DNA from 3 places in the Streptomyces sp. NPDC090088 genome. Region 2 is predicted to be linked to each of the others. Evidence: riboswitches for the same ligand, from Rfam matches in the RefSeq annotation. Region 2 holds a riboswitch; each other region holds the start of a gene.

Region 1 (7,750 bases), on a different contig from region 2:
GCGATCACGCTCTGCCGCGACAACAAGCTGCCGATCCTGGTGTTCGAGCTGCTGGCGGAGGGCAATATCGCCCGCGCCGTCAAGGGTGAGAAGATCGGCACGCTGGTGGGTGACCAGGGCGGCCGGGCCTGACCGGCTCCGCCTGACGCACCCTGACCGGGGGATGGACAATGTCCTGCCGGTCGGGAACCGTGCAGGAAAGAAGACGCGACGCAGCCGGCCGCCGCAGCCGGGCCTTACTCAAGACACGCAGGAGCAAGTGGTGATCGAAGAGACCCTCCTCGAGGCCGAGGAGAAGATGGAGAAGGCCGTCGTGGTCGCCAAGGAGGACTTCGCCGCGATCCGCACCGGCCGTGCGCACCCGGCGATGTTCAACAAGATCGTGGCCGACTACTACGGCGCGCCGACGCCGATCAACCAGCTGGCCTCGTTCTCCGTGCCGGAACCGCGCATGGCTGTCGTGACCCCGTTCGACAAGACGGCCCTGCGCAACATCGAGCAGGCGATCCGCGACTCGGACCTGGGCGTCAACCCGAGCAACGACGGCAACATCATCCGGGTGGTGTTCCCCGAGCTCACCGAGGAGCGCCGCCGCGACTACATCAAGGTCGCCAAGAGCAAGGCCGAGGACTCCCGGGTGTCGATCCGCTCCGTGCGCCGCAAGGCCAAGGAAGCGATCGACAAGCTCGTCAAGGACGGCGAGGTCGGCGAGGACGAGGGCCGCCGCGGGGAGAAGGAGCTCGACGACACCACGCACAAGTACGTCGCGCAGGTGGACGAGCTCCTCAAGCACAAGGAAGCGGAGCTTCTCGAAGTCTGATGAACGACTCATCCTGGGGAGCCCCGCCGCCCGCCGGGCCGCAGACCGGGCAGGCCGGACCGCAGGCCGGAGCCGGGTACTGGGCGCCGACCGATCAGGGCACCGGCCAGGGGTACGACTACGGTCAAGCCGCCGGTCAGGGGTACGCGCACGGCTCCGGGCAGGGGTACGGGCACGGTCATGCCCAGGGCTACGGCCAGGGGTATGTCCAGGGAGCCGCCCCGGCGGGTCCCGCGTACGATGCGCATGACGCGCAGCAGACTCGCCCCATGCCCATCGTGCCCGACGACGTACCCGCGTACGGCTCAGACCAGGACGACGATCGGGGGGCCGCTCGGCCGGGCGGCCCCTTGTTCCGAGACGAGGCGTTCCGCGAGGGGACGTTCCACGACGGGACGTCCCGCAACGACACCCCGTCGGCGCAGCCCCTGCCTCACGCGGCGGCGCCGCAGAATCCGGAGCCCATGCCCGACGCCCCCCAGCCGGCGCCCGCGCCGCAGAAGAAGAGCGCGGGTCGTGACCTGGGTGCGGCCATAGGGGTCGGCGTCGGACTGGGCGTCGTGATCGTGGCGTCCCTGTTCGTCGTCAAGGCCGTCTTCGTCGGCGTGGTCGCCGTCGCGGTCGTGGTGGGTCTGTGGGAGCTGACCAGTCGGCTCCAGGAGCGCAAGGGCATCAAGGCGCCCCTGGTCCCGCTGGCGCTCGGCGGTGCGGCGATGGTGGTCTCCGGCTACGCCCGTGGAGCCGAGGGAGCCTGGGTCGCCCTGGCTTTCACCGGGCTCGCGGTCCTGGTCTGGCGGATGACGGAACCTCCGGAGGGCTATCTCAGGGACGTCACCGCGGGCCTCTTCGCGGCGTTCTACGTCCCGTTCCTGGCGACGTTCGTCTCCATGATGCTCACCGCCGACGACGGTCCGCGGCGGGTGGTCACCTTCCTGCTCCTCACCGTGGTCAGCGACACCGGCGCCTACGCCGTCGGCTGGCGCTTCGGCACCCACAAGCTCGCCCCCCGCATCAGCCCCGGCAAGACCCGCGAGGGCCTGGTCGGCGCGGTGCTGTTCGCCATGGTCGCGGGCGCGCTGTGCATGCAGTTCCTGATCGACGACGGCACCTGGTGGCAGGGCCTGCTGCTGGGCCTCGCGGTCGCCGCCAGCGCCACCCTCGGCGACCTCGGCGAGTCCATGATCAAGCGCGACCTGGGCATCAAGGACATGGGCACCCTCCTCCCGGGCCACGGCGGCATCATGGACCGTCTGGACTCGCTCCTGCCGACGGCTCCGGTGGTGTGGTTGCTCATGGTGCTGTTCGTCGGCAGTGGGTGACGTAGACCCGTCGTCGTAGACGAGCCCCCGTCCTTCGCAGGGCGGGGGCTCGTCGGCTGGGCGGCCCCGGATGACGCAGCAGAAATCGCATGGTCGGACAGGCCGGAGGCAGACTCCCTGTGAGGACGCTGTGTCCTCCGACGCGCAGGGAGTGTGCCCATGCCCCTCGACCCGGCCCCGGCCTCCACCCCGTCCCCGACCTCGCCGCCTCCGCCGGTGCGGTTCTGGTCCGTCGACGACCTGCCCGCCCTGGACCCCGACCCGTTCCTGGACGAGATGATGCGCGAGGAGCCGGTCACCCGGATCAGGCTCGCGCACGGCGAGGGGCACGCCTGGCTGGTCACCCGGTACGAGGACGTCCGCTTCGTCACCTCCGACCCGCGCTTCTCGCGGGAGGCGGTCGTCGGCCGCGACGTCACCAGCATGCGCCCGGAGCCCGTCGCCTCGCAGACGGCCGGCCTGCAGTACATCGACCCGCCCGGACACAACCGGCTGCGCCGGGTCGTCGCCCGCGCCTTCACCGGGCGGGCCATGCAGCGGCTGCGGCCGATGGCCGAACGCAGGGCCGCCGAACTCCTCGACGCGATGGCCGAGGCGGGCCCGCCGGCCGACCTCATGGAGCAGCTGCACGGCCCCTTCCCGATCGCCGTGATCCGTGACTTCCTCGGCGTCGACGAGAAGGACTGGCACCGCTGGGCGGCGACCGGTGAGGCGCTGCTCTCCGCCGGCCCCGACGCCGAGGAACGCGCCAAGGCGGCCGCCCGCGCCACCCGGGCCCGGATCGCCGAACTGCTCCAGCGCCGCCGCGCGGAGCCCCGCGACGACCTCGCCGGAGTGCTGGCGCAGGCCGCGGCCGACGGCGAGCTGACCGACGACGAGGCGATCTCCCTGGCCACCGCCATCCAGGTCAGCGGCGGCCACGCGGTCCGCAACAACAGCGGCTCGATGATGTACGCGCTGCTGAGCCGCCCCCACCACATGGACCGGCTGCGCCGCGAGCCGGAGCTGCTCCCCAAGGCCGTGGACGAGCTGTTCCGCTACGTCCCGCACCGCAACGGCGTCGGCATCCCACGGGTCGCCGTCGAGGACGTCGAGGTCGGCGGCCAGCTGATCCGGGCCGGCGAGGTCGTCTACAACGCGTACGTCGCCGCCAACCGCGACCCCGCGGTCTTCCCCGACCCCGACGTCCTGGACTTCGACCGCACGAACGGCCCCCACCTCGCCTTCGGGCACGGCCCCCACCACTGCATGGCCGCGATCATGGCCCGGATGGAGGCCGAGATCATGATCGGCTCGGTCCTCACCCGCTTCCCCGGCATCCGGCTCGCCGTACCGCCGCGCGAGGTCGAGTTCCAGCGCCAGGGCCTGATCCGCGGACCGCGTACGCTGCCCGTGACCTGGTGACCGAGGAGGCCACGCGATGCTGACGACCACCTATGTGCCCGGCGCCCCGAACTGGCTCGACCTGGGCAGCCCGGACACCGGGGCGAGCGCCGCCTTCTACGCCGCCGTCCTCGGCTGGGAGCACCGGTCGGCGGGACCGGAGGCGGGCGGCTACGGCTTCTTCCTCCAGGACGGCAGGACGGTCGCGGGCCTGGGCCCGCTCACCGAGGAGGGCGCGAGCCCCTCCTGGACGCCGTACTTCCACACCCCGGACGCCGACGCCACCGCCAAGGCCGTGGAACAGGGCGGCGGCCGGGTCCGGGTCGCCCCGGGGGACGTCTTCACCTTCGGACGGACCGCCGCCTTCACCGACCCCACCGGCGCGGACTTCGCGGTCTGGCAGCCCGGCGACACCCAGGGCCTGGACCTGGTCGGCGCCCCCGGCAGCCTCGCCCGGGCGGAGCTCTACACCACCGACGCGAGCACGGCGAAGGCCTTCTACACCTCGCTCTTCTCCTGGCAGACGCGCGATGTGCCGATGGGCCCCGGACTGACCTACACCGTCCTCACCCCGGCCGGCGCCGGCCCGCAGGCGGCCCTGGGCGGACTGATGCAGCTGCCCCAGGCCAACCTCGACGCCGGTTCGACGCCGGAATGGCACCCGTACTTCGAGGTGACCGACTGCGACGCCACCTCCGCCAGAGCCGTCGAGGCCGGAGCCGTCGTCCTCATCCCGGTCACCGAGGCACCGGGCATCGGCCGCTTCGCCATGTTCCTCGACCCCGCCGGCGCCCTCTTCGCCCTCATCACGACGGCCCGGGCCTGAGCCCCGCCCCCACCGGGCCCCACCGGGCGAAACCTTCGGTCACAGGTCACCCAAATGGATCTGCGACACTGGTACCACCATGCCCAAGCCCGGAGAACTCACTTTCGTCGCCCCGCGCGGAGCCAAGAAGCCGCCGCGGCATCTCGCCGATCTCTCGCCCGCCGAGCGCAAGGACGCGGTGGCCGAGACGGGGGAGAAGCCGTTCCGTGCCAAGCAGCTCTCGCAGCACTACTTCGCGCGGTACGCGCACGACCCCGAGCAGTGGACGGACATCCCGGCCGGCTCCCGGGAGAAGCTGCGCGAGGCGCTGTTCCCCGAGCTGATGACCGTCGTACGGCATCTGTCGACGGACGAGGGCACCACCCGCAAGACGCTGTGGCGGCTGTTCGACGGCACGCTCGTCGAGTCGGTGCTGATGCGCTACCCGGACCGGGTGACGATGTGCATCAGCTCGCAGGCGGGGTGCGGGATGAACTGCCCGTTCTGCGCGACGGGGCAGGCGGGTCTGGACCGGAACCTGTCCACCGCGGAGATCGTCCACCAGATCGTGGACGGGATGCGGGCGCTGCGGGACGGGGACGTGCCCGGCGGTCCCGCCCGGCTCTCGAACATCGTCTTCATGGGGATGGGCGAGCCGCTCGCCAACTACAAGCGGGTGGTCGGCGCCATCCGGGCGCTCACCGATCCCGCCCCGGACGGTCTCGGGCTCTCGCAGCGGGGCATCACCGTCTCGACCGTCGGACTGGTCCCGGCCATCAACCGGTTCGCCGACGAGGGCTTCAAGTGCCGGCTCGCGATCTCCCTGCACGCGCCCGACGACGAACTGCGCGACACCCTCGTCCCCGTGAACACGCGGTGGAAGGTGCGCGAGGTGCTCGACGCCGGGTTCGAGTACGTCGAGAAGAGCGGCCGTCGGCTCAGCATCGAGTACGCCCTCATCCGGGACATCAACGACCAGGCGTGGCGCGGTGACCGGCTCGGCCGGCTGCTCCGCGGCAAGCCCGTGCACGTCAACCTGATCCCGCTGAACCCGACGCCGGGCTCCAAGTGGACCGCCTCGCGGCCCGAGGACGAGAAGGCGTTCGTCGAGGCGATCGCCGCCCACGGGGTGCCCGTCACCGTACGGGACACCCGTGGCCAGGAGATCGACGGCGCCTGCGGTCAGCTCGCGGCCACCGAGCGGTAGGATCTGGCCACCACATCTTCATATTCCGACAGGGGAGCGCCACAGCGCTGAGAGTGCGGCAATCGGGCCGCAGACCCTCTGAACCTCGCCCAGGTCATTCTGGGTAGGAAGTTCGGTCATCACTCAAGCTGTTGCGCCCTGCCCGCACACCGCGGGCAGGGCCGCGTCTCTTCCTGGTCCACCCCAGGAGGAAAACACCAGTGCACACCACGCACACCAAGGCCTTCGTGGCCGCGGCCATAGGGCTCGGTCTCGTCACGCTGTCCGCGTGTTCGTCGTCGTCGGGTTCGGCGGCCGACTCCAAGACCGTCACCCTCGTCAGCCACGACTCGTGGGCCGTCTCCAAGAACGTGCTCCAGGACTTCGAGAAGCAGTCCGGCTACCAGGTGAAGGTCCTCAAGGACGGCGACGCCGGGCAGGCCGTCAACAAGGCGATCCTGACCAAGGACAACCCGCAGGGCGACGTCTTCTTCGGCGTCGACAACACCCTGCTGTCCCGCGCCCTCGACAACGGGCTCTTCCAGCCGTACGCGGCGAAGGGGCTGGCGCAGGTCGGTACGGAGTACCAGCTCGACGCCGGCAAGCACCGGGTCACGCCCATCGACTACGGCGACATCTGCGTCAACTACGACAAGGCGTACTTCAGCGCGCACAAGCTGACCCCGCCCACCTCGTACGCCGATCTCGTCAAGCCGCAGTACAAGAACCTCCTCGTCACCGAGAACGCGGCCACCTCCTCGCCGGGGCTGGGATTCCTGCTCGGGAGCGCGGCTCAGTACGGGGACAGCGGCTGGCAGGACTACTGGAAGAAGCTGAAGGCCAACGGCGTCAAGGTCGTCGACGGCTGGGAGCAGGCCTACAACGAGGAGTTCTCCGGCTCCGCGGGCGGCAAGAAGGCCAAGGGCGACCGGCCGCTCGTGGTGTCGTACGCCTCCTCCCCGCCCGCCGAGGTGATCTACGGCGACCCGAAGCCCAGCACCGCGCCCACCGGTGTCGCGACCGGCACCTGCTTCCGGCAGATCGAGTTCGCCGGGCTGCTGAGCAACGCCGGGAACAGCAAGGGCGGCAAGGCGCTCATCGACTTCCTGGTCTCCAAGGAGTTCCAGGAGGACATGCCGCTGAACATGTTCGTGTACCCGGTGGTGAAGGGCGCTAGCGTGCCCGCCGAGTTCACCGAGTACGGTCCCGCCGCCCAGGACCCCGAGACCATGGCGCCCGACAAGATCGCCGCCAACCGTGACCAGTGGGTCAAGACGTGGACGTCACTCGTACTGAAGTAGCGGCCGGGCGCGGGAGCGCGGCGCGGCTCGGGCTGATGCTCGTGCCCGTCGCGTTCTTCGGTGTCTTCTTCGCCTGGCCGGTCGCGGCGATCGTGACCCGCGGCCTGAAGGCCGACGGGGTCTGGCGGTTCGGGCGGATCGCCGACGTCCTCGGCCAGTCCGACATCCGGCACGTGCTCTGGTTCACCACCTGGCAGGCGCTCGCCTCCACCGCGCTCACCCTGCTGGTCGCGCTGCCCGCCGCCTACGTCTTCGCCCGCCTCGACTTCCCGGGCAAGCAGGTGCTGCGGGCCGTGGTGACGGTCCCCTTCGTGCTGCCGACGGTGGTGGTCGGGACCGCCTTCCTGGCGCTCGTCGGGCGCGGCGGACTGCTCGACGAGCTGTGGGGCGTACGACTGGACACCACCGTCTGGGCCATCCTGCTGGCGCATGTCTTCTTCAACTACGCCGTGGTCGTACGGACCGTGGGCGGGCTCTGGGCCCAGCTGGACCCCCGGCAGGAGGAGGCCGCGCGGATGCTCGGCGCCTCCCCGCTGGGCGCCTGGCGGAAGGTCACCCTGCCCGCGCTCGCGCCCGCCGTGGCCGCCGCCGCGCTGATGGTCTTCCTGTTCACCTTCACCTCCTTCGGCGTGGTGCAGATCCTCGGCGGCCCCACCTTCTCCACCCTCGAAGTGGAGATCTACCGGCAGACCTCGGAGATCTTCGACCTCTCCACGGCCGCCGTCCTCACCATCGTGCAGTTCGTCGCGGTCGGCGCGATCCTCGCCGTGCACGCGTGGACGGTACGGCGGCGGGAGAGCGCGCTGCGCCTGGTCGCCCCGGAGGTGACCGCGCGCCGGCCGCGCGGGACCGGGCAGTGGGCGCTGCTCGGCGGGGTCCTCGCCACCGTCGCCGTCCTCCTCGTGCTGCCGCTGGCCGTGCTGGTACGGCGCTCGC
Region 2 (7,750 bases):
TCGACCCGGCCACCGCCCCGGCCGCGCAGCTCGCTGCCGGTCCCGGGCCGCTGTACGTCGTCGGCGATGTGCACGGCTACTTCGAGGAGCTGCTCGCCGCGCTGCGGGAGCAGGGCCTGATCGACGCCGACGGCAGCTGGTGCGCGGGCACCGCCCGGCTCTGGTTCCTCGGCGACTTCACCGACCGGGGTCCGGACGGCATCGGCGTCATCGACCTGGTGATGCGGCTGTCCGCCGAGGCGGCCGCGGCCGGCGGCTACTGCAAGGCCCTGATGGGCAACCACGAGCTGCTGCTGCTCGGCGCCAAGCGGTTCGGCGACACCCCCGTCAACTCCGGCGCGGGCACCGCCACCTTCCAGGCGGCCTGGCTGCTCAACGGCGGCCAGAAGACCGACATGGACCGGCTCCAGGACCACCACCTCCAGTGGATGGCCCGCCTGGACGCGGTCGAGGAGGTCGACGGCTATCTGCTGGTGCACTCCGACACCACCGCCTACCTCGACTACGGCGACTCGATCGAGGCGGTCAACGACACCGTCCGCGAGACCATCACCCGTAATGACGCGGACGAGGTCTGGGATCTCTTCCGCAAGTTCACCAAGCGCTTCTCCTTCCGTGACGAAGGGGGTGCAGACGCCGTCCGTTCCCTTCTCGATACGTACGGCGGCACCCGGATCGTTCACGGACACAGCCCGATTCCCTATCTGCTGGGGGAAGTCGGCTCCGAGGAGGGCGAAGAGGGCACCGGTCCCGTTGTGGAAGGACCGCACGTCTACGCCGACGGTCTGGCCATCGCCATGGACGGCGGAGTGACCATGGCCGGAAAGCTGCTGGTGAGGCAACTTCCACTGGACGCCTGAGCGTTCGATGCGCTGTTCTATCCCTCCGGCTTCACACGCGGGCCACCCCCAATTTCCGGCAACCCCCTGTCACCGCGTGCCGTAACGGCTCTACCATCGGTTTATCCGTAGCAGGCTCCCCTCCGTTTCTGCCCGACGGCTCGCCGGCGTGCGAGCCCCCAGCCCTACGGAGCATCGGGGGATGCACATGAACAGCGTTCCGCAGCACCTGCACAGCGAGGACCGCCAGGAATACGAGCGGATCCTCGATGAGGCGCTGCGCTCCGCCCCTTACCGTCCCGAACTGGCCGGTATAGGCCAGCGTTTGAACACCGAACAGCTGCGCACCATGGCGCTCAACGCCACCGCACTGATCGCGGCGGCCGCGGCGACCGAGTACCAGCACTACGTGAAGGTCCGCGAGGAACTGCGCAACCCTGCGCGGTCCACCCCGGCCACCGTCCAGGAGACCGGCTCCACGGAGCCGGGCGCGGGCGGTGCGGTGGGGCTCGCCACCACTCTCGGCGAGGCCGCCGAGACCACCGGCGCCGGAGGCTTCGCCCTCGCCCTGGTCCTGGCGCCCGTGCTCGCCGGCACCGCTGCCGCGATCTTCCTGCTCGTCGGCTACGTCCTGAAGATGCTGGACCCGGCCCCGGCGTTCGCCCAGACCATGCTCACCGCGGGCTGGGTGTTCGGCGTCGTGACCGCGGCCGCCATCCTCATGGCCGGCGCGGGTCTGCTGCTCACCGCACTGCGCAACAGCCCCTCGCTGGAGGCAGGACCCTACGGCGAACCCGGCGGGGAGGTGGCCAAGGCCCGGGAGGCCTGGCGGGACGCCCTGCTGGAGCGCGGCATCCTGCCTTTCCTCCGGGAGGCGCTGGCCACCGAACCCGGCACGGCCGGGCTGCGCCGTACGGCCCCGTCCGGTCCGGCGGGCCGGATGCCACGCCTCGGCTACGACCGTCCCGGCTTCAGCACCGACGACGGCGCCGGCGCCGCCCCCCGCCCGAGCTTCACCAGCCCGGACTACACCAGCCCGGACTTCGGAGGCCCGGAACACCAGCCGGAATGACCCGGCTTGCGCCCCCGGCCAGGGGGCGCAGGCCGGACACCCGGTCCACGAGGCGGCACCGGGGAGCTGACGGGCCGCGCGCCCGCCGTACTCCTCCCGCGCCGCCCGGGTGGCGGCGGTGTTCGTCCGCGACCGGTCGGTGAGAGACGCCTCGCGGGCCACCGGGGGCACGGATGCCCGCCAGGGTGCTGGACGACCCGGACCGGCACCAGGGGAGCGGCTCAGTCCGCCAGCGGCAGATAGACCCGGTTGCCGCTCGCCGCGAACTCCTTCGACTTCTGGAGCATCCCCTCCGCGATCTCCTCGGGCGACGCTCCCTCGGCCGCCGCGCCGCCGAAGCGCTCGTTGATGCTCTGGCTGATCTTCATCGAGCAGAACTTCGGCCCGCACATCGAGCAGAAGTGGGCCGTCTTGGCCGGCTCCGCCGGGAGGGTCTCGTCATGGAACTCGCGGGCGGTGTCCGGGTCCAGGGCGAGGTTGAACTGGTCCTCCCACCGGAACTCGAAGCGGGCGTCGGACAGTGCGTCGTCCCACTCCTGGGCGCCCGGGTGGCCCTTGGCGAGGTCGGCCGCGTGGGCGGCGATCTTGTAGGTGATGACGCCGGTCTTGACGTCGTCCCGGTTGGGCAGGCCCAGGTGCTCCTTGGGCGTGACGTAGCAGAGCATCGCCGTGCCCCACCAGGCGATCATCGCGGCGCCGATACCGGAGGTGATGTGGTCGTACGCCGGCGCGATGTCCGTGGTCAGCGGGCCGAGCGTATAGAACGGAGCTTCATCGCAGATCTCCTGCTGAAGGTCGATGTTCTCCTTGATCTTGTGCATCGGGACATGGCCCGGGCCCTCGATCATCGTCTGTACATGGAAACGCCTGGCGATCCGGTTGAGTTCCCCGAGCGTGCGCAACTCCGCGAACTGCGCCTCGTCGTTGGCGTCGGCGATGGAGCCGGGGCGCAGGCCGTCACCCAGCGAGTAGGTGACGTCGTAGGCGGCGAGGATCTCGCAGAGTTCCTCGAAGTTCTCGTACAGGAACGATTCCTTGTGGTGCGCCAGGCACCAGGCCGCCATGATCGAGCCGCCGCGCGAGACGATGCCGGTCTTGCGGTTGGCGGTCAGCGGGACGAACGGCAGCCGCACGCCCGCGTGGACGGTCATGTAGTCCACGCCCTGTTCGGCCTGCTCGATGACCGTGTCCTTGTAGATCTCCCAGGTCAGCTCCTCGGCCCTGCCGTCGACCTTCTCCAGTGCCTGGTAGAGCGGCACCGTGCCGATGGGGACGGGGGAGTTGCGCAGCACCCACTCGCGGGTGGTGTGGATGTTGCGGCCGGTGGAGAGGTCCATGACCGTGTCTGCGCCCCACCGGGTCGCCCAGGTCATCTTCTCGACCTCCTCCTCGATCGAGGAGGTCACCGCCGAGTTGCCGATGTTGGCGTTGACCTTCACCAGGAACCGCTTGCCGATGATCATCGGCTCGATCTCCGGATGGTTGACGTTGGCCGGCAGCACGGCCCGGCCCGCCGCGATCTCCTCGCGGACCACCTCGGGAGAAACGTTCTCGCGGATGGCGACGTACTCCATCTCCGGGGTGATCTCGCCCCGGCGGGCGTACGCGAGCTGGGTGACCGCCTCGCCGTCCCGGCCACGGCGGGGCTGGCGCGGGCGGCCCGGGAAGACCGCGTCCAGGTTGCGCAGACCGCCGCGCGGCGAGGTGTGCTTGATCCCGTCGTCCTCGGGACGGACGGGGCGGCCCGCGTACTCGGCGGTGTCGCCACGCGTGATGATCCAGTTCTCCCGCAGCGGCGGCAGACCCCTGCGGACGTCGGTCTCGACGAACGGATCGGTGTACGGGCCCGAGGTGTCGTAGAGCGTCACCGACTGCCCGTTGGTGAGATGCACCTGACGGACCGGCACCCGAAGGTCGGGGCGCGAACCCTCGACATACCCCTTGTGCCAGCCGATGGACTTCCCGGCCTCCAGGGGCGATTCACCCGAAATGGGCTGTTCGTCCTGACTGAAGGCAGGCGTGCGTACGTCCTTGTCGGTCATGAGACCTACTCCCTACGCCGGCATTACCCGGTAACAGGTTCGGCGGTCGACGCAGCGGCTTCCGTCGGGCGGCGTTCCCTGTGAAACATCACTCGTTCCACGTGAAACATCGCGAATACGGAGGTCAGCGCCCTCTCAGCCCGGTGCTCCGAGCTCCCGCGTGTGCAAAGGTGCCTCCACGCTAGCGTCAATTCGGGCGCGGTGAACAGGGGGCCCCTGCCGTTCTTGCGATGATCGGGCGGTGACCTCGACACAGCAGCACCCTCATCCGCCCCCCGAGCCGAGGCGCGGCAACGGCGCCCCGCAGGGCGGCGGTGCCGGCCACGGGGGCCATGGTGCCGGTGACGGACACAGCCACGGGCAGGGCCGGTCGTACGACCAGGGCCACGCGCCCGGACAGGGCCGACAGCCCGGCCACGACCATGCCCACGCACACCCGCCCGGAGAGGGCCCCGACCAGGGCCGCTCCGGAGCCGGCGGCGGGCACGGCCACTCGCACAGCCACAGCCACGGACCCGCCGCGCCTGTCTCCAAGCATCTGCGCAAGGTCATCGCGGCGATCCTGATCCCCTTCACCGCCGCGGTCGTGGTCGGCCTGGTGGTGCTGTGGCCCGGCGGTGCCCCACCGCACGAGCGCACCGGCGTCGGCTTCGACCGCCAGACGCAGCAGGCGACGGTCACCAAGGTCGTCTCGGTCAGCTGCAAGTCGGTCAACGCCTCCGGGAGCGGCTCGACCGGCGACACCTCCACCGCCGACGGCGGTTCCTCGAAGCAGGAGGACGACAGCACCTGCAAGAAGGCCACGATCCGGGTCGACACCGGCAAGGACAAGGGCCGTACCTTCACCGAGATCGTGCAGCCCGATCAGTCCCGGCAGTTGCACGAGGGTGAGCAGGTCGTGGCCGCCTACGAGCCTTCCGCACCCAAGGACCTGCAGTACTCGGTCACCGACGTCAACCGGAAGTTCCCGATGGCGCTGCTCGCCGGCATCTTCGCGCTCGCCGTCGTGGTGGTGGGCCGGCTGCGCGGTGTGATGGCGCTGGTCGCTCTGGCGGTCAGCTTCCTGGTGCTGACCATGTTCATCCTGCCGGGGATCCTGCAGGGCTCGAATCCGCTGCTGATGGCGGTGGTCGGGTCGAGCGCCATCATGCTGATCGCCCTGTACATCTGCCACGGGCTGTCGGCCCGGACCTCGGTGGCGGTGCTCGGCACCCTGGTCTCGCTGTGTCTGATCGGCGTCCTCGGCTCGGAGTTCATCGACTGGGCCGCGCTCACCGGCAACACCGACGACAACACCGGTCTGATCCACGGTCTGTATCCGTCGATCGACATGAGCGGTCTGCTGCTGGCCGGTGTCATCATCGGTTCGCTGGGTGTCCTGGACGATGTGACGGTGACCCAGACGTCGGCCGTCTGGGAGCTCCACGAGGCCAATCCGACGATGGGCTGGCGCGGGCTGTACCGGGCGGGCATCCGCATCGGCCGCGACCACATCGCCTCCGTCGTCAACACCCTCGTCCTGGCCTACGCGGGCGCCGCGCTGCCCCTGCTGCTGCTCTTCTCGATCGCGCAGAGCAGCGTGGCCACGGTCGCCAACAGCGAGCTGGTGGCCGAGGAGATCGTGCGCACCCTGGTGGGTTCGATCGGCCTGGTCGCCTCGGTGCCCGTCACCACGCTGCTGGCGGCCCTGGTGGTGTCGGCCGACCGGCCCGGCAAAGAGGCGGTCGCGGCCGTGGAGGCTCCGGCGCACGGCGGGCGGGGGCGACGCCGGAAGCGGTGAGAGCGCGGCGCTCGGCCCCGGAGGGCGGGCCGTGCGAGGAGCAGGGCACGGCGCCTGCGGAGGGCGCGCAGAAGCGTTCCTGCGCCCCCTCGCGCGGCTCGGCGGAGCGGATCCCGCCCCGTGCCGTAACGCTTCAGCCGGCGCTCTGCTCCTCGGCCAGGATGCGGTCCAGAGCCTCGTCAAGGTGGGCGTCGAAGTCGGCCAGCGCACCTTCCTGGCCGAGCGGCACCAGCTTGTCCGTACGGTCGAGGAAGGCCACCAGGGGCGGCGTGGAGGAACGGAACACGGCCTGGTCACCGCCGACCTGAAGCCGGATCAGCACTTCGCCCAGCACCTCGGAATCGGCGGGCGCGATGTGCACATCGCCCTCCCCGCACGGCCGGCCCACCCCGTCGATCAGCAGCTCCCGGCCGAAGGCCCAGGTCACCGGCGCGTCCCCGGGCAGATGGAAGGTGAGCCGCACGGCATACGGATCACACGTCTCGTAGCGCAACTCCACGGGGATGCGGAAGGAGAGCTCCTCCGAAACGAGAAAGCTCATCATGACTTCTGCTTGTACGGACTCGCGCATCGCCTACCCCGTCATATGACACCGACCGGCCGGGATTTACCCCTTTAATGGTGGTCAAATCTTGCTGAACGTACACGGGAGATCACAAGGAGTGAGTTTTCAGATACTGATAGAGATCGCCAGTGATCCCAGATGCCGTCCCACCTCTGCCTGGAGCAGCCCTACGGCCGGCAGCAGCCGGTCGGACTGGTGCAGGGGAAGAGAGATGGCCATCGTGGCGGCCGTGGTGCCGACGGTGATGGGGATCGCCGCGCACACCGTCCCCAGCGCGTACTCCTGACGTTCCACCACCGGCTCCATCCGCCGCGTCCGCTCCAGGCGTCGCAGCAGCGCATGGCTGTCACGGACCGTGTACGGGGTGAGGGCCTGGGCGGGGTAGCGGCCGAGATGGTCGCGGCGGGCGTCCTCGTCCAGCTGGGAGAGCAGACACTGGCCGATGGCGTGCGCGTGCCCGGTCTCGCGGAAGTCGGCCCACTCCTCGACCGCGGGACAGCCCGGGGAGTCGGAGACGCACCTGACGTCGATCTCGCCGTCCCGGTACATCGCGTAGTACACCGGCACACCGATCGAATCGCGCCAGTGGGCGAGGGTGTCGGCCACCGCGCTGCGACGTTTCTGCTGCGCGCCGCTGCTGCTCAGCCGTTCCGCCGCTTCGCCGAGGAAGAACAGCCCCTTGTCGCGGTGCAGATAGCCCTCGTGGACCAGGGTCCGCAGCAGGTGGTAGGCGGTGGGCAGCGCGAGGCCGGTCTCGCGGGCCAGCTGTTTGGCCGGGGCGCCGTGTTCGTGCCCGGCGACGCACTCCAGCAGCCGCATCGCACGCTGCACGGACCCGATGAGGGTGGCCGAGTGCGACTGGGCGGGGTCGGCCGGGGCGGCCGGCCGCTGCACGGGGGGCGTGCTGGAACGGCGTTGGGCGGGGGGCGGGGGATGTTCCGTGGGTGCGGAGGTGGCGTCAAGCGTGGCCAAGGGTCACTCCCGGAGCGCGAGGGGGTCAGCGACTCTAACCGTCCGCCGCCGCTCCGGGTCGGCGCGTGCGGGAAACTTCCCTCCCCCGAGGGAACCGGCGATTCCTGTTACCGGACGCCGATTCCCACGGTCCTCACCAGTCGCCCTTCGACGAGGAGTTCGACATGAACTTCCGCACGATGTAGATCAGACCGCCGACCAGCGCCACGAAGATCAGCAACTTGAAGAGCAGGAACACCACCCAGCTGATCACGGCCGTGATCAGGCCGCCGAACACGACGAGGGCGATGACCGGCACCGCGATCCACTTCACCCACCACGGCAGTCCCGTGAAGATCTCTCGCATTGCCCTGTCCCCTCAGCTTTCTCGTGCGCTCCGGCACGTACGGTCTCGTGCGTCCCGCACGATGCGATGTCCTGTACTCGATGCTAGAGCCGCGAGGGGGTCGTCCGGAGACCTCGGATCCCTTGTCCTCCCCT
Region 3 (7,750 bases), on a different contig from region 2:
TGAGCAGCGCCCTGGCCCTGGCCAGCGTCCGCCCCTGCACATCCGGCACGTTCACGGTCTCGGGGCCGTCCGAGATCGTGAGCGTCACCGAGTCGTTGCTGCGGATGCGCCGGCCGGCCGCCGGGTCGGTGCTGATCACCGTGCCCCGCTTCACCGTGTCGCTGTAGGCGTGCTCGACCGTCTTGACGTCGAGCCCGGCCTCCTTCAGCCGTGCCGTGGCCTGGGCCTCCGTCTTCGCCAGCAGCGGCGGGACCTTGGTGAACTGCCCGGAGTTGATGTACCAGACCCCGGTGCCGACGCCGAGGACCACGAGCAGCGCCGCCAGCAGGGTGATGAGCCCCCGCCGGGAGCCGGACCGGCGCCGCCGCTCCGGGACCGGGGCCGCCTCGAACCGGCTGGTCCGCAGGACACCCTCGTCCGCCTCGTTGACGGGCAGCGGCCGGGGCACCGTCAGCGACCGCGGAAGAACGCTCGTCCGGTTTTCGGCCGTCTCGTGCCCCGTCGCCGCGAGCGCCTGCGGCGGTACGGCGTCCAGCTGCTCGTCGCGGAGCGCGGCCCGGGCCTCCCGCACCCGGGCCAGCAGCGCGACGGCGTCGTAGGGCCGGACCTCGGGGTTGCGGGCGGTGCCGAGGGCGACCAGTTCGTCCAGCTCGTAGGCGAGCCCCGGCACGGCGGCGGACGGCGGCGGCACGTCCTCGTGGAGGTGTTTGTAGAGGATCACCGCGGGCGAGTCGCTGTCGTGCGGCTTCTGCCCGGTGAGCATCTCGTAGAGCACGACACCGCACGCGTACACGTCGACGCGCGGATCGGCGGCCCCGTTCTCGACCTGCTCTGGCGCGAGATACGACACGGTCCCGAGGACGGCCCCCGTGGTGCTGGTGACGCTGTCCACGGAGCGCACCAGACCGAAGTCGGCGACCTTGACCCGCCCGTCGTCCCCTATCAGCACGTTCTCGGGCTTCATGTCCCGGTGCACGAACCCGGCGCGGTGCGCGGCGCCCAGCGCGGCCAGCACCGGCTCCAGGATGTCCAGCGCGGCCCGCGGCTGCAGCGCACCGCGCTCGCGCACCACGTCACGCAGGGTGCACCCGGCGATGTACTCCATCGCGAGGTAGACGTACGTCCCGTCGGTCCCCTGGTCGAAGACCTGGACCACGTTCGGGTGGGCCAGCCGGGCGACGGACTTGGCCTCCCGGATGAACCGCTCGACGAAGGACCCGTCCACGGCGAGGGCCGGGTGCATCACCTTCAGGGCGAGCACACGGTCCAGCCGGACGTCCAGGGCCCGGTACACCGTGGCCATCCCGCCGACGGCGATCCGCGCGTCGACGCGATAACGGCCGTCGAGCACCTGCCCGACGAGAGGGTCCTGAAGGGTCATATCCACGCAGGCGAGTGTACGAGCCCGGACCGACAGTCCCACAGGTAAGACCGCTCACTCCCCGGACTGCAGCGGAGCTGTGACGCTCGACACCAGAAAGTAGTAGCCATGTACATAGTATCCATGTACTGTATTTCTCGTGAGCGAAGCAGCTGAGAACGCGACGGCGGGATACCTGGTCTGGCGCCTGTCGACGAAGTGGCGGGTGGCCGTCGACCGGGCGGTCGCACCGCTGGGCCTGACCCACGCCCAGTACGCGGTGATGGCGTCGCTGTACGGCATGGGACGCACCGGACTGCGGCCCAGCCAGCGCGAGCTCGCCGACCACACCGGCCTCGAACCGCTCTACGTCTCCAAGCTCGCCCGCGCCCTGGAGACCGCCGGGCTCGTCGCCCGCACCCGCGACCCGGTCGACCCGCGCGCCATCCGGCTGACACTCACCGACCAGGGCCGCGACATCACCCGTCGGGCGATCGGGGTGGTCCAGGGCCTGCTGGACCAGCTGCTGGCGCCCCTCGGGGGACAGCGCGGTCCCCGCGCCCGCGAGTTCACCCGCGAGCTCGCGATCCTGCTCGACGCACCTCTTGATCCGTACACCGAGAACGAGAAGGAGCAGTCATGACCACGGTCACCGCCACCACCACCGCACCCGCCGTCAACGCCCGGATCATCGGCCTGGCCCACCACGCCCCGCGCGCCCTCCTGGAGCGCGTGCTCGACCGCCACGGCGTCACGTTCCACCAGAACGTGACGCTCCGGCTCGTCGCGATCGCCGCCGAGCCCGTCGGCCGCGACGAACTCGTCGGCGAGGTCACCGGCGCGCTGAAGACCGACGACTCGTTCGTGCACGGCGTGATCGAGGAACTGCTGGCCGCGAAGCTGCTGGAAGCGGACCCTGCCGACCCGTCCCGGCTGCGCCCCACCGACACCGGACGGGACCTGCACGAGCGCGTCGCCGCCGAGAGCGGCGCGATAGCCGCCCGCCTGTACGCCGGCATCCCGCCCGAGGACCTCGCCGTCGCCGGCCGCGTACTGACCCTGATCACCCAGCGCGCCAACACGGAACTGGCCGACGCCTGAGACGCCCCCCACACCGCCCGCGACCCGAGGCCGCAGACGGCGCTCGACCCCCGCGGGAGAGCTCACCTCTTCGGCGAACCGTCTCGGGCGGTGCGTGGGTGGGATGGGAGAGGAAGTCGGGACCGGACCGGCGGTCAGAAGGCGGGGCGCTCGGGGTCCAGCACGGCCAGGCCCTCCGCAGGAGACGACGCCTCGGCGAGGTACCGACGGGGGATCCGCCCCGCCAGCCGGGCCAACCGCCCCGCCTCCACCCCGGCCCGCATGGCGTGAGCCATCCGTTCGGGATCCTGCGCCCGCGTCACCGCCGACGCCAGCATCACCCCCGCACACCCCAGCTCCATCGCCAGCGCCACGTCCGACGCCGTACCGGCCCCCGCGTCCAGAATCACCGGCACGCGCGCGTGCTCGACGATCAGCTGGAAGTTGTGCGGGTTGCGGATCCCGAGCCCCGACCCGATCGGCGACCCCAGCGGCATCACCGCCGCGCACCCGACGTCCTCCAGCTTCCTGGCCAGCACGGGGTCGTCGTTGGTGTACGGCAGCACCGTGAACCCGTCGTCGACCAGCGTCTCCGCCGCGTCCAGCAGCTCGACCGGATCCGGCAGCAGGGTGCGCTCGTCGGCGATGACCTCCAGCTTGACCAGCGAGGTCCCCAGCGCCTCCCGCGCCAGCCGGGCCGTCAGCACCGCCTCCCCCGCCGTGAAACAGCCGGCGGTGTTCGGCAGCACCCGGATCCCCAGCCGTTCGAGGACCGACAGCACGGAACCCCGTACCCCCGGGTCCACCCGTCGCATCGCGACCGTGGTCAGCTCGGTCCCGGACGCGACCAGCGCCCGCTCCAGCACCTCCAGGCTCGGCGCGCCCCCGGTCCCCATGATCAGCCGGGAGGAGAAGGCCGTACCCCCGAGCACGAACGGATCGTCGGCCACGGCTCAGCCCCCCTGCACGGCGGTGAGGACTTCCACGCGGTCGCCCTCGGCGAGCGCCGTGCCCGGCCACTCGCCGCGCGGTACGACGGTCTCGTTGACCGCCGCTGCCACCCCGGAGGGCGCGGGCGTGAGGGACCGTACGAGCGTGTCGAGCGCGGTGCCCGGGGCGATCTCCCGGCGCTCGCCGTTGACGGAGATGGTGACGGAGAGGTTCATGCGGTCTGCTCCACGAGTACGGTGCCGAATCGCCTCGGCGTGAACGGACGGGCCTCCTCGGGCAGCTCCCCGCAGGCCAGCAGCTCCGCCATCACGTCTCCCGTGACCGGCGTGAGCAGCACCCCGTTGCGGTAGTGCCCGGTGGCCAGCAGCAGGCCGTCGAGGCGGGTCGGCCCGAGCAGCGGCGCGTTGTCGGGGGAGCCGGGGCGCAGCCCGGCCCGGGTCTCGGTGAGCGGCAGCTCGGTGATCCCGGGGACCAGTTCGTGGGCGTCGCGCAGCAGCTCGTACACGCCCCCGGCGGTGACCGTCGTGTCCCAGCCCAGCTCCTCGCTGGTCGCCCCGACCACCAGCTCGCCGTTCTCCCGCGGCACCAGGTAGACCTGGCTGCCGCGCACCACGGCCCGTACGGTCCGGCTGAGGAACGGCGCGTACCGCTTCGGCACGGTCAGCCGCAGCACCTGCCCCTTCACCGGCCGCACCGGCGGCAGCACGTCGTCGGGCACGCCCGCGAGCCGGCCGCTCAGGCTCCCGCCGGCGAGCACCACCTGCCGCGCGCCGCAGGTGTCACCCGCGCGGGTGAGGACGCCGGTGGCGCGCTCCCGTAGCACCTCCAGGCGCTCCGCCCAGTCCCGGTGGAACACCACCCCGGCCCGCTCGCACGCGGTCACCAGGGCGGCCGCCAGCCGGCGCGGATCGATCTGGTGGTCGCCGTCGACCCGCAGCCCGCCGCGCACGCCCGGCGCGAGCATCGGCTCCAGGCGCCGGCACTCCCGCCCCGACAGCCACTCCGACTCCAGGCCCGACTGCCGCTGGAGGGTGTGCAGCTCCCGCAGATGGGCCCGGTCGTCGGCGTCCAGGGCGACCGCGAGGGTGCCGCAGCGCCGGTAGCCGAGGTCGTGGCCGGTGAGCTCGGTCAGCTCGGCGGCGAAGTCGGGATAGCGGCGGGCGGAGGCCAGGTTGAGCCCCAGCAGGGTCTGCTCGCCGTAGTGCAGTTCGGTGACCGCGGCCAGCATCCCGGCCGCCACCTGCGCGGCCCCGCCGCCGGGATCGGGATCGACCACGGCGGTGGCCAGCCCGCGCTGAGCCGCCCGCCAGGCCGTGACCAGGCCGATGACTCCGCCCCCGATGACGAGGACGTCGGACGTATGTGAGGACATGGGCGTCCAGCCCCTCCCTTCGCCGGCATGACCCGGATCAGGTTCGTACGGTCGGAGGCCGCCAGCCTCCCTCTCAGCCCGGTGCGTCCGGGCTCCCGCGTGTGCTTGCCCGCCACCCTAGCCCGCGGGGCTCCGCCCGGGTAAGACGGCCTGGGCCGGTGCCGCGGAAGGTCCTGGGCAAGGTCCTCTGCAAGGTCCTGTGGAAGAGGTCACCCAGCACGCCCCCTGACTGACTGTCTGTCAGTTGTCTATCGTTCGCGTCTATGGTGATCAGGTGAGCGAGCAGACGCAGCAGCAGGGCACGTCACAGACGCGACGCGTGGTCGTCGTCGGCGCGGGCATGGCCGGGGTGCAGACCGCCGTGGCCCTGCGCGAACAGGGGTTCACCGGCCCCGTCACGCTGATCGGCGCCGAACCGCACCAGCCGTACGACCGGCCGCCGCTCTCCAAGGCCGTGCTGCTCGGCAAGGCCGAGAACTCCGCCTTCGAGGTCGACTTCGAGGCCCTCGACATCGAGCTGGCGCTCGGCCGCGAGGCGCTGGGCGTGCGCCCCGCCGACCGCGAGCTGGACACCGAGACCGGACCGGTGCCGTACGACGTCCTGGTCCTCGCCACCGGTGCCGAGCCGATCACGCTGCCCGGCACCGAGGGCGTGCCCGGCGTCCATCTGCTGCGCACCCTCGACGACGCCGAACGGCTGCGGCCCGTGCTCGTCCGGCAGCACGACGTCGTGGTCGTCGGCGCGGGCTGGATCGGCGCCGAGTTCGCCACCGCGGCCCGCGAGGCCGGCTGCGCGGTCACCGTCGTGGAGGCCGCCGACCGTCCGCTCGCCGGGGCGCTGCCCGCCGAGGTGGCCGTGCCGATGGCCGCCTGGTACGCCGGCAGCGGCGCCGACCTGCGCACCCACGCGCGCGTGGCCCGGGTCGAGCCCGGCGCGGTGGTGCTCGACGACGGCTCGCAGGTGCCCGCGGGCGCCGTCGTGGTCGGCATCGGCGCCCGCCCCGCCACCGCTTGGCTGACCGGCTCCGGCATCGAGCTCGGCCCCCATGGCGAGGTGCTCGCCGACGACCGGCTGCGCACCAGCGTCCCGGACGTCTACGCGGTCGGCGACTGCGCCTCCTTCCCGTCCGGCCGTTACGGCGAGCGCCTGCTGATCCACCACTGGGACAACGCCCTCCAGGGCCCGCGCACCGTCGCCGCCAACATCCTCGGCGAGACCGACGCCGTCTACGATCCGGTGCCGTACTTCTGGTCGGAGCAGTTCGGCCGCTTCGTCCAGTACGCGGGCCACCACGCGGCGGCCGACCGCATGGTGTGGCGCGGCGACCCGTCCGGCCCGTCCTGGAGCGTGTGCTGGCTGCGCGAGGGCCGCCTGGTAGCCCTCCTGGCGGTCGGTCGCCCGCGTGATCTGGCACAGGGACGACGACTGATCGAGGCGGGGCAGGAAATGGACGCGGACGCCCTCGCGGATCCGGCCCGCCCCTTGAAGAACGCGACTGCGGCGCCCCGTTAGGGGTGCGGGGCTGTGGCATATGCGGCTCCGCCGCGTGGGCGCCACCAGCCCCCACCCCGCCGCACCCGAACACCCACCCATCGCGCCCGAACCACGACAACGCCTACCCTTGACCTCGTGACCGAGATTGACGCAAACATCGATGCTCTCGTCCCCGCATGGCTCAACCTCCCCGACATCGCAGAGATGCTCGACGTCGAGGTGACGCGCGTGCGGCAGCTGGTCAAGGAGGGCCAGCTCATCGCCGTACGGCGTGGCGAGAACCGCGCGCTGCACGTCCCCGCCGCCTTCATCGACGGCGACAAGGTCGTCAAGGGCCTGTCCGGGACCCTGACGCTCCTGCGGGACGACGGCTTCAGTGACGAAGAGATGCTGGAATGGCTCTTCACCCCCGACGAGTCCCTGCCCGGCACCCCCGCGCAGGCGCTGAGTGAGAATCGCGGTACGGAGGTGAAGCGCCGCGCCCAGGCGCTCGCCGTCTGAGGCAGCCAGTACCGACTCAACGGGGGACCAAGACGATGACCGACACCGCCCGCGCCCAGCTGGCCGACGCCCGTCTCTACCTTTGCACGGGCGCCCGAAAGGAGCAGGGCGACCTCGCGGAGTTCCTGGACGCGGTCCTGGCGGGCGGTGTCGACATCGTGCAGCTGCGCGACAAGGGCATGGAGGCGGGCGAGGAGCTGGAGCACCTCGCCGTGTTCGCCGACGCCTGTGCCCGGCACGGCAAGCTGCTCGCGGTCAACGACCGCGCGGACGTGGCCCACGCGGCCGGCGCCGACGTGCTCCACCTCGGCCAGGGCGACCTGCCGGTACCCGCCGCCCGCGCGATCCTCGGCCCGGACGTCCTGATCGGCCGCTCGACGCACGCCGGGTCCGAGGCCGCCGCGGCCGCCGTCCAGGACGGGGTGGACTACTTCTGCACCGGCCCCTGCTGGCCCACCCCCACCAAGCCCGGCCGCCACGCCCCCGGCCTCGACCTGGTGCGGTACACCGCCGCTCTGGGCACCGACCGCCCCTGGTTCGCCATCGGCGGCATCGACCTGGGCAACCTCGACCAGGTCCTGGAGGCGGGCGCCCGCCGGGCGGTCGTCGTCCGCGCGCTCACCGACGCCGACGACCCGGGCGCGGCGGCGGCCGAGTTCGCGAAGCGGCTGCGGTCGGCGTGACGCACCGTCCGCACCGTCCGTACCGGCTGTCCGGAAACATGTCCAGTATCCGGACAGGAGGCCGACAAACCGGGCGAATTTCCCGAGCGCGGTTGGGTCGCCGTCCGCCCCTGGCTAACCTGCGAGTATGGCCCTAGGAACCGCATCCACCAGGACTGACCGCGCACGCACCGTGCGTGACATGCTCGCCTCCGGCAAGACCACGTACTCCTTCGAGTTCTCGGCGCCGAAGACCCCCAAGGGTGAGCGGAACCTGTGGAGCGCGCTCCGGCGGGTCGAGGCGGTCGCCCCCGACTTCGTCTCCGTGA

The links. Region 2 has a riboswitch for thiamine pyrophosphate ahead of thiC (phosphomethylpyrimidine synthase ThiC). Riboswitches for the same ligand answer to the same signal wherever they lie in the genome.
Region 1: another riboswitch for thiamine pyrophosphate. It lies ahead of ACIPSJ_RS15465 (thiamine ABC transporter substrate binding subunit); the one in region 2 lies ahead of thiC (phosphomethylpyrimidine synthase ThiC).
Region 3: another riboswitch for thiamine pyrophosphate. It lies ahead of thiO (glycine oxidase ThiO); the one in region 2 lies ahead of thiC (phosphomethylpyrimidine synthase ThiC).

What each region holds. Positions count from the first base shown of each region.
Region 1 covers NZ_JBIVDZ010000002.1:1,477,293-1,485,042, forward strand. The annotation lists gene pyrH (UMP kinase) at 1-132, shown strand, start outside; gene frr (ribosome recycling factor) at 263-820, shown strand; gene ACIPSJ_RS15445 (phosphatidate cytidylyltransferase) at 820-2,139, shown strand; gene ACIPSJ_RS15450 (cytochrome P450) at 2,299-3,543, shown strand; gene ACIPSJ_RS15455 (VOC family protein) at 3,560-4,348, shown strand; gene rlmN (23S rRNA (adenine(2503)-C(2))-methyltransferase RlmN) at 4,428-5,534, shown strand; TPP riboswitch at 5,555-5,662, shown strand; gene ACIPSJ_RS15465 (thiamine ABC transporter substrate binding subunit) at 5,735-6,814, shown strand; gene ACIPSJ_RS15470 (iron ABC transporter permease) at 6,850-7,750, shown strand, end outside.
Region 2 covers NZ_JBIVDZ010000003.1:210,997-218,746, forward strand. The annotation lists gene ACIPSJ_RS16905 (metallophosphoesterase) at 1-860, shown strand, start outside; gene ACIPSJ_RS16910 (hypothetical protein) at 1,042-1,911, shown strand; gene thiC (phosphomethylpyrimidine synthase ThiC) at 2,133-3,953, opposite strand; TPP riboswitch at 3,946-4,123, opposite strand; gene ACIPSJ_RS16920 (YibE/F family protein) at 4,195-5,733, shown strand; gene ACIPSJ_RS16925 (SsgA family sporulation/cell division regulator) at 5,867-6,304, opposite strand; gene ACIPSJ_RS16930 (IclR family transcriptional regulator C-terminal domain-containing protein) at 6,404-7,192, opposite strand; gene ACIPSJ_RS16935 (DUF5326 family protein) at 7,404-7,616, opposite strand.
Region 3 covers NZ_JBIVDZ010000001.1:1,484,422-1,492,171, forward strand. The annotation lists gene pknB (Stk1 family PASTA domain-containing Ser/Thr kinase) at 1-1,387, opposite strand, end outside; gene ACIPSJ_RS06555 (MarR family winged helix-turn-helix transcriptional regulator) at 1,521-2,003, shown strand; gene ACIPSJ_RS06560 (MarR family transcriptional regulator) at 2,000-2,461, shown strand; gene ACIPSJ_RS06565 (thiazole synthase) at 2,596-3,390, opposite strand; gene thiS (sulfur carrier protein ThiS) at 3,394-3,606, opposite strand; gene thiO (glycine oxidase ThiO) at 3,603-4,763, opposite strand; TPP riboswitch at 4,761-4,872, opposite strand; gene ACIPSJ_RS06580 (NAD(P)/FAD-dependent oxidoreductase) at 5,038-6,276, shown strand; gene ACIPSJ_RS06585 (Rv2175c family DNA-binding protein) at 6,394-6,759, shown strand; gene thiE (thiamine phosphate synthase) at 6,795-7,442, shown strand; gene metF (methylenetetrahydrofolate reductase [NAD(P)H]) at 7,570-7,750, shown strand, end outside.